DNA from 2 places in the Caproiciproducens lactatisolvens genome. Region 1 is predicted to be linked to the other one. Evidence: predicted binding sites of a transcription regulator. Region 1 holds the regulator's gene; the other holds the start of a gene.

Region 1 (5,346 bases):
ACCGCCGGAATGCTGGGCGTGGCGCTGCCGGATACCGGGCTCGAAACCGTCGTCATCAGCGACGGGGTCATTTCCGACTTTTCCCTTCAGCTGTGCAACAAAAGCCGGGAATGGCTGGAAGGCGTTCTGCGCGGCAAAAACATCAGCACGGACCAGATTTTTATTATGACGGCCAACAGAAAGGGAGATTTCAATATTATCAAGAAGGATGAAAAGCAATGAAACGTTTATGGGCCTGCGCAGTGATCCTCGTTCTGCTCATAACGGTTTGTACCTATGGAACGGTCAAAACCAAAAAAGTCAGCGAACAGATGACCCAAACCCTCGAAAGCGCCCGACAGGCGGCGCTAAAGGGCGATCTTAAAGAAGCACAGAAGCTGAGTCAAAAGGCCGCGGACGACTGGCACGGCTATCATGAAGTGCTGTGTACCTTCATGCCGCACGCGCCGCTGGAAGCCGTTGACCAGACGCTTTCCGGGCTGCCCATGCTCTGCTATTTTGGGGGAACAGACCAATTCGGGGCGGACTGTGACCGCGGCATCACACAGATCATGTATTTGAACGAATCTCAGTTTCCCACCCTTGAAAATATCTTTTAAGAAAAGAGCGGCAGGTTTGAACTGCACCCCAAAAGTTAGACAGTATGATATACTGAAACTAACGGAAGGGGTGCAGTTTTTATGCCCAAAGGAATACCACTCAAGAAGTATACTGGTAAATTTAAGCAGCTGGTAGTAGAAACAGTCCGAAAGGACGGATTAAGCTATCGTGAAGCAATGCGCATATTTGAAATTGGCGGAGCAGAACGAATCAAGAAATGGGAACGAATTTATCTTGAAGAGGGACCGGCAGGGTTGTATGTCGAGCGTCGAGGCCGAGCCAGTGCCGCCAGCGGAACCCAGAAAGGCCGACCACCAAAACTGGACAAGCAGATGGAAGAAGATCTGATCGCAGAGAATCAGCGACTGCGTGCAGAGGTGGCGTACCTAAAAAACTTGCAAGCCTTGGTTTTGGAAGACGAGCGAAAAGCGCGCAAAAAACGCTGGTGATTCGAGGACTGAGGCAAAGTTATTCATTGGAAATTCTGTTGGAAGTGGCTCAGCTTGCGCGCTCGACTTACTACTACCATGAGAAACGGCTGGCAAAGGCAGATAAATACGGCAACGCCAAAGAGGGCATTGCCGCAATTTACCACGAGAACAAAGGGCGCTATGGCTACCGGCGTATTACCGCAGAGCTGCGCCGCCGCGGTTTCCCACTAAACCACAAGACGGTGCAGCGGCTGATGAAGCAGCTTGGCCTTGTCTGCCGTGTACGGATGAAGAAGTACCACTCTTACAAGGGCGCGGTTGGCAAGGTTGCGTCAAATCTGCTGGAACGAAACTTCGAGGCGGAAAAGCCAAACCAGAAGTGGGTGACCGATGTCACAGAATTTAGTCTGTTTGGGCAGAAGCTCTATTTGTCACCAATTCTTGACCTGTGTAGCCGTGATGTTGTAGGTTACTCAATCTCGGACAAACCAGCGCTCTCCATGGTGACAGAAATGCTGGACAAGGCTTTTGCAAGAATTCCAGACGGGACAAACCTGATCCTGCATTCCGACCAGGGCTGGCAATACCAGCACAAGCAATACCAACGTATGCTCAAAAAGAAAGGCGTCCGGCAGAGTATGAGCCGAAAAGGCAACTGCCTGGACAATGCCGTGATTGAGAACTTTTTCGGTCTGCTCAAGAGCGAACTGCTATATTTACAGACTTTTGAGTCCATGGAGCATTTTAAAACTGAACTCGTCGATTATATTGACTATTATAACTACCGCCGCTCCAAGGCAAAGCTAAGGGGCCTGCCGCCTGCTCTTCACAGACAACAAGCCCTCTCGGCTGCCTAATTAAAATATTTGTCTAACTTTTTGGGGTCAATTCAGTTACACCTGCCGCTTTCCACGTTTTTATCAGATTTTTCAGGACCTGTTCTTAATCATCCTGTTCAATTCTTCCATAAAGGTATTGATATCCTTGAACTGACGGTAAACCGAGGCAAAACGGACATAAGCCACCTCGTCCACATCCTTCAGCTTTTCCATAGCGTACTTGCCGATCAGGCTGGAGGGTACTTCGCGGTCAAGCGAATTCTGGAGCATGTTTTCGATTTCGTCCACAATGCGCTCCAGCGTGTCGATGGACACGGGCCGCTTTTCGCACGCGCGCAAAAGGCCGTTCAACAGCTTGTTGCGGTCGAAGGTTTCACGCGATTTATCTTTTTTGATCACAACAATGGGTACCGTTTCGATTACCTCATAGGTTGTGAAACGCTTGGCACATTTCAGGCATTCCCTGCGCCGCCGGATTCTTTCGCCTTCGTCGGTCGGGCGGGAATCAATGACTTTTGACTCTTCATGGCCGCAATACGGGCACCGCATTGTAAAATCACCTCTATAAAACTATTTGTATAATTATAACATATTTTTTCAGCCGTTAGCAAGCGTTTATGAAACAAAATATTAGTAAATCAAACCATCTACGACTTTTTTTGCGCCTGTCAATTCGTTCAGTTCGCCAAAATTGCGCCGGTAGACCTCGATAATCAGGTCCCCGTTATAGCCGGATTTCTGCATCAGCTGTTTCAGCGCGCCGAAATCCATGGTTCCGCTGCCGGGCAAAAGGCAGTCCTCCCCCGGTTTGTTGTCGTTGATGTGGACGTGGACCAGCCTTTCCCCCATCGCCGCACATACTTGGAAGGGATCTTCCCCTCCGCGCACCGCCTGCTTGACATCCAGCACAAACGCACAGTCTTCGTGCAGATATTCCCGCATTCTCAAGATAAACCCGGGCTCGTTGCTGCGGAACAGATTGACATTTTCCTGCGCCACCGTGACGCCGAATGTTTTCCCCAGCGCATAGAGCCGCGCGTAATGCTCAAAATACTCCTGCTCGGTGATCCTGCTGCGTTTGTCGTTGCGCTGACCGTGAAGCACCAGAATTTCTGCGCCCAGAAGGTTCGCGGCGTGAAAGTACCATTTATAGAACTCCAAACCGTCGTCGGAACGGCGCTGGTAATCCGAAAAAAGAAGGAAACTTTCAAAGCCGGAGGTGAACGGATGAACGGACTTTACAATACTGCCGCTGTCATCCGCCATTCTTTTTAATTCTTTGATATATTTCGGTCTTAGTTCGCTGATTGTATTGATAAACACCTCAAAAAGGTGGAAGTCAAGCGCGATTAACGCCGGAAGAGCCTGCTCCAGTTCCATGGGATAAAGGCAGGCCGTTGAGATGCCGGAACGCATAGTATCACCCCTTTTTAAGATTATATCCCGATGGAAGAAAAATGTCCAGATTAATCAAAGCACGGCTGGATATTCTATGATTGCCGGTAAAAACAAATTCCTTGATTTTACAAATAAAACGGGAGAAGAAATTATGATAAACGAAAACGCAACTTTGCTGGAAGAAATCTATCAGGCGACAAAAATGGGGCTGGAAGCGACTCAGCTGATCATTCCCAAGGTCCAAAACCCGCGGCTGCGCACCGAAATAGAGGATCAGGCTCTGCGCTATCAGGATATGGGCGCGAAGGCAAAGCGGATGCTTCACGCCGACGGCAGGATGCCGGGGGCGGAAAAGACGATGCAGAAAGCGATGCTGCGCGGGTCCATCCGGATCAACACGATGGTGGACCAGACTCCGTCTCACATAGCCAAGCTGATGATGAACGGCACCGCCGCGGGGATCAAGGGCGTCACAAAAAATCTGGACCGGCTCGACGGCGCCGACACCGAGGTAAAGAAGCTGGCGGAAGATTATATCATCAATGAGCAGAAAAACATCGACGAATTGAAGAAGCATCTTTGAAGAACTTGATTTAACCGCGCTATTTCATTATAATATGGGAGCGGGGCCCGAACGCTCCGCACTTTACATATAAGGGGTTTTTACGGCTATGGGTTTGCTGAGCGCAAGCAATTTGAATAAATCCTTCGGCGCCGATATGATTTTCAGCGGCGTCTCTTTTGAGATACAGGAAAACGACCGCATAGGGCTTGTGGGAATCAACGGCTCGGGCAAAACCACCCTGCTCAAGCTGCTGACCGGCGAAACGCAGCCGGACGGCGGCGATATTTTCAAGGCGAATTCGACCGTTCTGGGGTATATGGAACAGCATGTCTGCCGCGATCTGGAAAGAAGCGCCTACAGCGAGGTGCTGACCGTATTTTCCGGGCTTCTGGAAATGGAAAAGGAACTGGAAAGCATCAATCTGCAGCTGCAGGCGAAGCCGAAGGAAATTGACCGGCTGATAGAAAAACAAACTGTGATGAACGACCGCTTTGTCGCGCAGGGCGGACTGACCTGTAAAAGCAGGGCGCGCTCCGCGCTGCTGGGACTCGGTTTCGACGACGAACAGATGGGGCTGCCGATCGCCGTGCTGAGCGGCGGGCAGAAGGCGAAGCTGCAGCTGGCGAAGATGCTGCTGTGCGGCGCCAACCTGCTGCTGCTGGACGAGCCGACCAATCATCTGGATATCTCCTCCGTGGAATGGCTGGAAGATTTCCTGCGTTCCTACAACGGCTCCTTCGTGGTCATCTCCCACGACCGGTATTTTCTGGACAGGGTGACCAACCGCACCTTTGAGCTGGAAAACGGCCGTCTGACCCCGTACAAGGGCAACTACAGCACCTATCTTGCCCAGAAAGACGAAAATAATCTGGCGGCGCAGCGCAAGTACGACAATACCCGGAAGGAAATCAAGCGCATTGAGGGAATCGTGGCGCAGCAGCGGCAATGGAACAAGGAACGGAGCATCCGGACCGCGGAAAGCAAAATGAAGGTGATCGAACGGCTGGAAAAAACGCTGGAAAAGCCGGATGAAAAACCGGACGGCATCCATTTCGACTTCGGCATCCGCCAGCGGGGCGGCAACGATGTCCTGAGCACCGAAAACCTTGCCCTGCAGTTCGACGGCAAGCTGCTGTTTCAGAATGTGAATCTTGAAATCCACCGGGGCGAAAGAGTTTTTCTGATCGGGCCGAACGGCTGCGGAAAGACCTCCCTTTTAAAGATGCTTCTGGGGATCAACACCCCCTCCGGCGGCGAATTCCGTTTCGGCGCGGGAATCGACGTCGGCTATTACGACCAGATTCAGGCGGGCCTGCATCCGGAAAAAACCGTGATCGACGAAATCTGGGATTCCTACCCGAAAATGACCCAGACCGATATCCGAAACGCGCTGGCCGTCTTTTTATTCAAGGGCGACGACGTGTTCAAAGCTGTGGAAGCTTTAAGCGGCGGAGAGCGGGCGCGCGTCCTTTTGCTCCGCCTGATGCTTTCCATGGATAACTTCCTTTTGCTG
Region 2 (5,346 bases), 1.4 Mb from region 1:
GGCAGTCTTGAAAATCGGGCGTCTGGAACCCGCGTGGTAAAATTGCGGCTGTGCCGATGATCCGAAGCGTCGGAGGCAGGACATGAAAAAAGACAAGGAAAAGAAAAAGAAGCGCGCAAAGCGCCCGGAGTCAAAGCAGGAGTCCGCGGAAAAAATTCGGGAAGGCGCGGCGGAGGAATCTTCCGAGGACCCTCTTTCGTATGCGCTGACCGCGGTGGGCGGCAAATGGAAGCTCCGGATTCTGTGGGCGCTGCGCGGCGGCACAAGCCTTCGCTACGGCGAAATCAAGCAGCAGATTCCCCCGATCACCGACATGATGCTCAGCCAGAGCCTACGCGAGCTGACGGCCTCCGGGCTGATTATACGCCAGCAGTTCCAGCAGATTCCGCCGAAGGTGGAATACCGGATCACCCCCGCCGGAGGCGACCTGATTCCCGCGGTGGAGCTTCTGTGCGCCTGGGCCTCAAAACAAATCAAAGGAGAGAAATAAGATGGAGCGATACACCCTGGTTCCCCCTTACATCGCGGAGGAAACGCGCTATACGCAGATGCAGTACCGCCGCTGCGGCAAAAGCGGCCTGAAGCTGAGTGCCGTTTCGCTCGGCTACTGGCACAATTTCGGCACCTACGACCAGTACGAAACCGCCCGCGCGGTCACCCGCCGCGCGTTTGACCTTGGTATTACCGTTTTTGACCTCGCCAACAACTACGGTCCCCCGGCGGGCAGCGCGGAGGAGACCTTCGGCCGCCTGATGAAGGAGGACATGCACCCCTACCGCGACGAAATGGTCATCACCACCAAAGCGGGCTATACCATGTGGCCCGGCCCGTACGGCGATTTCGGCTCCCGCAAGTACCTGCTCGCAAGCCTTGACCAGAGCCTGAAACGGATGGGGCTTGACTATGTGGATATTTTCTATCATCACCGCATGGACCCGGAGACCCCGCTCGAAGAAAGCATGGGCGCGCTCGCGCACGCGGTTAAGAGCGGCAAGGCGCTTTACGCCGGGATTTCCAACTACAGCCCCGATAAGGCAAAGGAAGCCGCTTCCCTCTTAAAGGAGATGGGCGTTCCCTGCCTGATCTGCCAGTCGCGCTACAGCCTGCTGGACAGAAAGGTGGAGCGGGACGGGCTGTTTGAGGCGCTTTCCGGCTGCGGCATGGGCGCGACCGCGTTCAGCCCGCTGGCTCAGGGCCTTCTGACCGGAAAATACAACAACGGCATCCCGCAGGATTCCCGCGCTGCGGGGGCTTCCGCCTTTTTGAACAAGGACCGCATTACGCCCGAAACCATTGAAAAGGTCGTGGCATTCGGCAAGCTGGCGGCGCGCCGGGGCCAGACCACCGCGCAGTTCGCCCTTTCGTGGGTGCTGCGCCAGCCGGTGATGACCAGCGTGCTGATCGGCGCCAGCCGCGTTTCCCAGCTGGAAGAAAATATTGGCGCGCTGAACAATCTGGATTTCTCGGAAGAGGAGATCCGCGAGATCGACGCGATTCTGCGGTAACGGCAGTTCCCTTTGCAAAAATACCGCCCCCCGGAAGGGGGGCAAGCCAACGAAAGCCTCCCTCCGTGAGGGAGGTGGCGTGCTTGGCACGCCGGAGGGAGTGAAAACTCCTTCCGTCAGGCTGCGCCTGCCAGCTCCCTCAAAGAGGGAGCCAAAAGAGGAGAAGAATCGACTTTACCGTCACTTTTTGGCCCCCCCGGAAGGGGGGCTTTTTGCGCCTGATTCCGACTTTTTTCTACATTTGTATCAAAATGGTACATATAGTGTAATAATTCCAATAATTAAAAATTTAACACAATATATTGTTGACAAGCACACAATATTGCGGTAAAATTCAAAGTATCCACTGAAAAAAAGGGCAAATTACGGAATTTTTGCTTTGATTTGCTTTGAAAGGAATGTTTCGAAATGGCTGTCAAAATACAGAAGCGCAACGGTGTGGTCGTGGCGTTCGATAAAGAAAAAATTCGCAATGCGATTTATAAAGCCAATCAGGCGGTCGCGGAGGAAGAGATGGGCGCGCCCGTCCTTGACCGGCTGACGGGCAAGGTGGTCAAATCTTTTCAGGGCGACAGCGTCCCCACCGTCGAGCAGGTACAGGATACGGTGGAGGAAACCCTGATCGCCGCGGACTACGCCAAAACCGCGAAGGCTTACATCCTCTACCGCGCGGAGCACGCCAAAATCCGCCAGGCCGAGGGCGACCTGATGGATATCTACAAGGAGCTGACCTTCCGCGACGCGAAGGACGCCGATATCAAGCGCGAAAACGCGAACATCGACGCGGACACCGCCATGGGGACCATGCTGAAATACGGCTCCGAAGGTTCCAAATATTTTATCAACAACTACGTCCTTCCGAAGGATATTGCCGCCGCGCACATTGACGGCGACATCCATATCCACGACGAGGACTTCTATATGCTGACGGAAACCTGCTGCCAGATCGATCTGATCAAGCTGTTCAAGGGCGGCTTCTGCACCGGCCACGGCGCGCTGCGCGAGCCGAACGACATCCGCTCCTACGCCGCGCTGGCCTGTATTGCGATTCAGGCCAACCAGAACGAGATGCACGGCGGGCAGTCCATTCCGAATTTCGATTATTCCCTGGCGCCGGGCGTCGCCAAAACCTTCCGGAAGGCTTATTTCAAAGCGCTTTCCCAGTTTTTCCAGGTTGCGAACGGCATGAAGGAAGCAGACGCCGACGCGCTGGTCAAAGCCGTCCGGGCGGATTTGGGCACGGACATTACGCTTTCCGCCGCCGGCCGGTACGGCGAGGCTTTGAAAGCCTACCTTCCGGAGCACCAGAAGAAAAACGGCTTTGAAGAAATCTCCGAAGAGGAAGCCGCGCGCGCGCACCGGTACGCCGTAAAGACCGGCACCGGCAACACCGAGTCGGCGACCTACCAGGCGATGGAGGCGCTGATTCACAACCTGAACACCATGAATTCCCGCGCGGGCGCGCAGGTCCCGTTCTCTTCCATCAACTACGGCACCGACACCTCGCCGGAAGCGCGCATGGTCGTCCGCAACCTGCTGAACGCCACCTCCGCCGGGCTGGGCGACGGCGAAACGCCGATTTTCCCCGTACAGATTTTCAAGGTAAAAGAGGGCGTTAACTACAACGAGGGCGACCCCAACTACGACCTGTTCAAGCTGGCCTGCAAGGTAAGCGCAAAGCGCCTGTTCCCGAATTTCAGCTTTATCGACGCGCCGTTCAACCTGCAGTATTATAAAGAAGGCGACTATAACACGGAAGTGGCCTATATGGGCTGCCGCACCCGCGTCATGGGCAACGTTCACGACAGGACGAAGGAAGTCACCTGCGGACGCGGAAACCTGAGCTTTACCTCGCTGAACCTTCCCCGCATCGCGATCGAGGCGAAGGGCGACCTCAGGGCTTTCTATGATACGCTGGACAAACGGATGGACCTCGTCATCCGCCAGCTGATGCACCGCTTCAAAATCCAGTGCTCCAAAAAGGTATACAACTATCCGTTCCTCATGGGGCAGGGCGTCTGGATCGACTCCGAAAAGCTCGACCCGCAGGACAGTGTGGAGGAGGTCCTGAAGCACGGCACCCTGAGCATGGGCTTTATCGGCCTTGCCGAAACGCTGAAAGCGCTGACCGGCAAGCATCACGGGGAAAGCGCGGAAAGCCAGAAGCTCGGCCTTGAAATCGTTTCCTATATGAGAAAGCGGATGGACGACGAATCGGCGAAAACCGGCCTGAACTTCACCCTGCTTGCCACTCCGGCGGAAGGGCTTTCCGGCCGCTTCGTGCGCATTGACCAGAAGAAATACGGCAAAATTCCGGGCGTTACCGACCGCGAATACTACACGAACTCCTTCCATGTGCCCGTCTATTTCCCGATCAGGGCGTTTCGGAAAATCGAGCTGGAAGCGCCTTACCACGCGCTGACCAACGCGGGCCACATCAGCTATGTGGAGCTGGACGGCGACACCTGCAAAAATACCGACGCCTTTGAAGCGGTGATCCGCTGCATGAAGGAACACGGCATCGGCTACGGTTCGGTGAACCACCCGGTCGACCGCGACCCGGTCTGCGGCTTCAACGGGATTATCGACAACGAATGCCCCAAATGCCACCGCACCGAAAACGACGGCGGCCCCAAATTTGAGCGGATCCGCCGGATCACCGGGTATCTGGTCGGCACCACCGACCGGTGGAACAACGCGAAGCGCGCGGAGGAAAGGGACAGAGTGAAGCATGGGCTCTAAGCTGAAAATCTGCGGGATCGAGCCGGAGTCGATCGTGGACGGAAGGGGCTTCCGCTATGTGGTGTTTGCACAGGGCTGCCCCCACCGCTGCCCCGGCTGCCACAACCCGCAGTCCCACGATTTTAACGGCGGAAGATGGGCGGACATTGACGACCTGTTCGCCGAAATCTGTGAAAACCCGCTCCTGAAGGGCGTGACCTTCAGCGGAGGGGAGCCTTTTTCCCAGCCGAAGCCGCTGGCGGAGCTGGCCGGGCGGATTCACGCAAGAAAGCTGGATCTGACCGTCTTTACGGGCTATACCTATGAGCAGCTTTGCGCGCGGCACGACCCGGGCACCGACGCGCTGCTGCGGGAAACCGACGTGCTGATCGACGGGCCGTTCCTGCAGGAGCAGAAGGACCTGACCCTTGTGTTCCGGGGGAGCCGGAACCAGCGCGTCATCGATATGAACCGAACGAGAGAAACCGGCGCGATCGTGCTGGATGAAGTCGAAAAAGAAGCGTCCTCCTGACGGAGGATGCTTCTTTTTTGTAAAAATATAGGTTTTCCTGTATCAAATTTTCCTTGTCAATTTGATTTCCATGTGTTACCATAATTATATATATTCCGGTTGATCTTTTCGGAAGGGGATGAGCGCTTATGCGGCCCGACGTTGTTGCACAGGAACAGATTCAGGTCAAAATGCTGGGCGAATTTTCCATAACCATCAACGGCAATCAGCTTACCAACTTGAAAGGCCGCACCAAAAGGGTGTGGATGCTGATTCAATACCTGATCGCGAACCGGCATAAGGAGAATTCCACCGAAAAGCTGGTGGAAGTGCTGTGGCCGGATAATCAATGCAACGACCCGCTGAACGCTCTGAAAAACCTTGTTTACCGGGCCCGGGAACTTTTAAAGGGACTTTCGGGAAACGACAGGGCGGAGTACATTCAGTATATCCACAATACCTATTCGTGGAACAACAGTTATTCCTGCCTGATCGACACGGAACAGCTTACGGAGTTTTACCGGCTGGGGAGCGACGTTTCCAAAACGCAGGACGAACGGGTACGGGCGTTTCAAGCCGCCCTTCAGCTTTACTGCGGGGAGTTCCTGC

Evidence for each region. The regulator NrdR, encoded in region 1, represses ribonucleotide reductase genes. The targets are predictions, from matches to a motif close to CACNANATNTNGTG.
Region 2: a site for NrdR is predicted at 1,799-1,812, ahead of ACRQV7_RS00140 (anaerobic ribonucleoside triphosphate reductase). Genes of this name have one in related genera too.

Annotation. Positions count from the first base shown of each region.
Region 1 is NZ_CP195750.1:1,817,381-1,822,726, forward strand. Features, by position in the region: gene ACRQV7_RS08970 (DUF421 domain-containing protein) at 1-222, shown strand, start outside; gene ACRQV7_RS08975 (DUF4363 family protein) at 219-599, shown strand; gene ACRQV7_RS08980 (helix-turn-helix domain-containing protein) at 681-1,049, shown strand; gene ACRQV7_RS08985 (IS3 family transposase) at 1,076-1,888, shown strand; gene nrdR (transcriptional regulator NrdR) at 1,961-2,419, opposite strand; gene ACRQV7_RS08995 (sugar phosphate isomerase/epimerase family protein) at 2,501-3,286, opposite strand; gene ACRQV7_RS09000 (hypothetical protein) at 3,420-3,851, shown strand; gene abc-f (ribosomal protection-like ABC-F family protein) at 3,940-5,346, shown strand, end outside.
Region 2 is NZ_CP195750.1:24,573-29,918, reverse strand. Features, by position in the region: gene ACRQV7_RS00150 (winged helix-turn-helix transcriptional regulator) at 83-490, shown strand; gene mgrA (L-glyceraldehyde 3-phosphate reductase) at 492-1,505, shown strand; gene ACRQV7_RS00140 (anaerobic ribonucleoside triphosphate reductase) at 1,914-4,247, shown strand; gene nrdG (anaerobic ribonucleoside-triphosphate reductase activating protein) at 4,237-4,758, shown strand; gene ACRQV7_RS00130 (BTAD domain-containing putative transcriptional regulator) at 4,887-5,346, shown strand, end outside.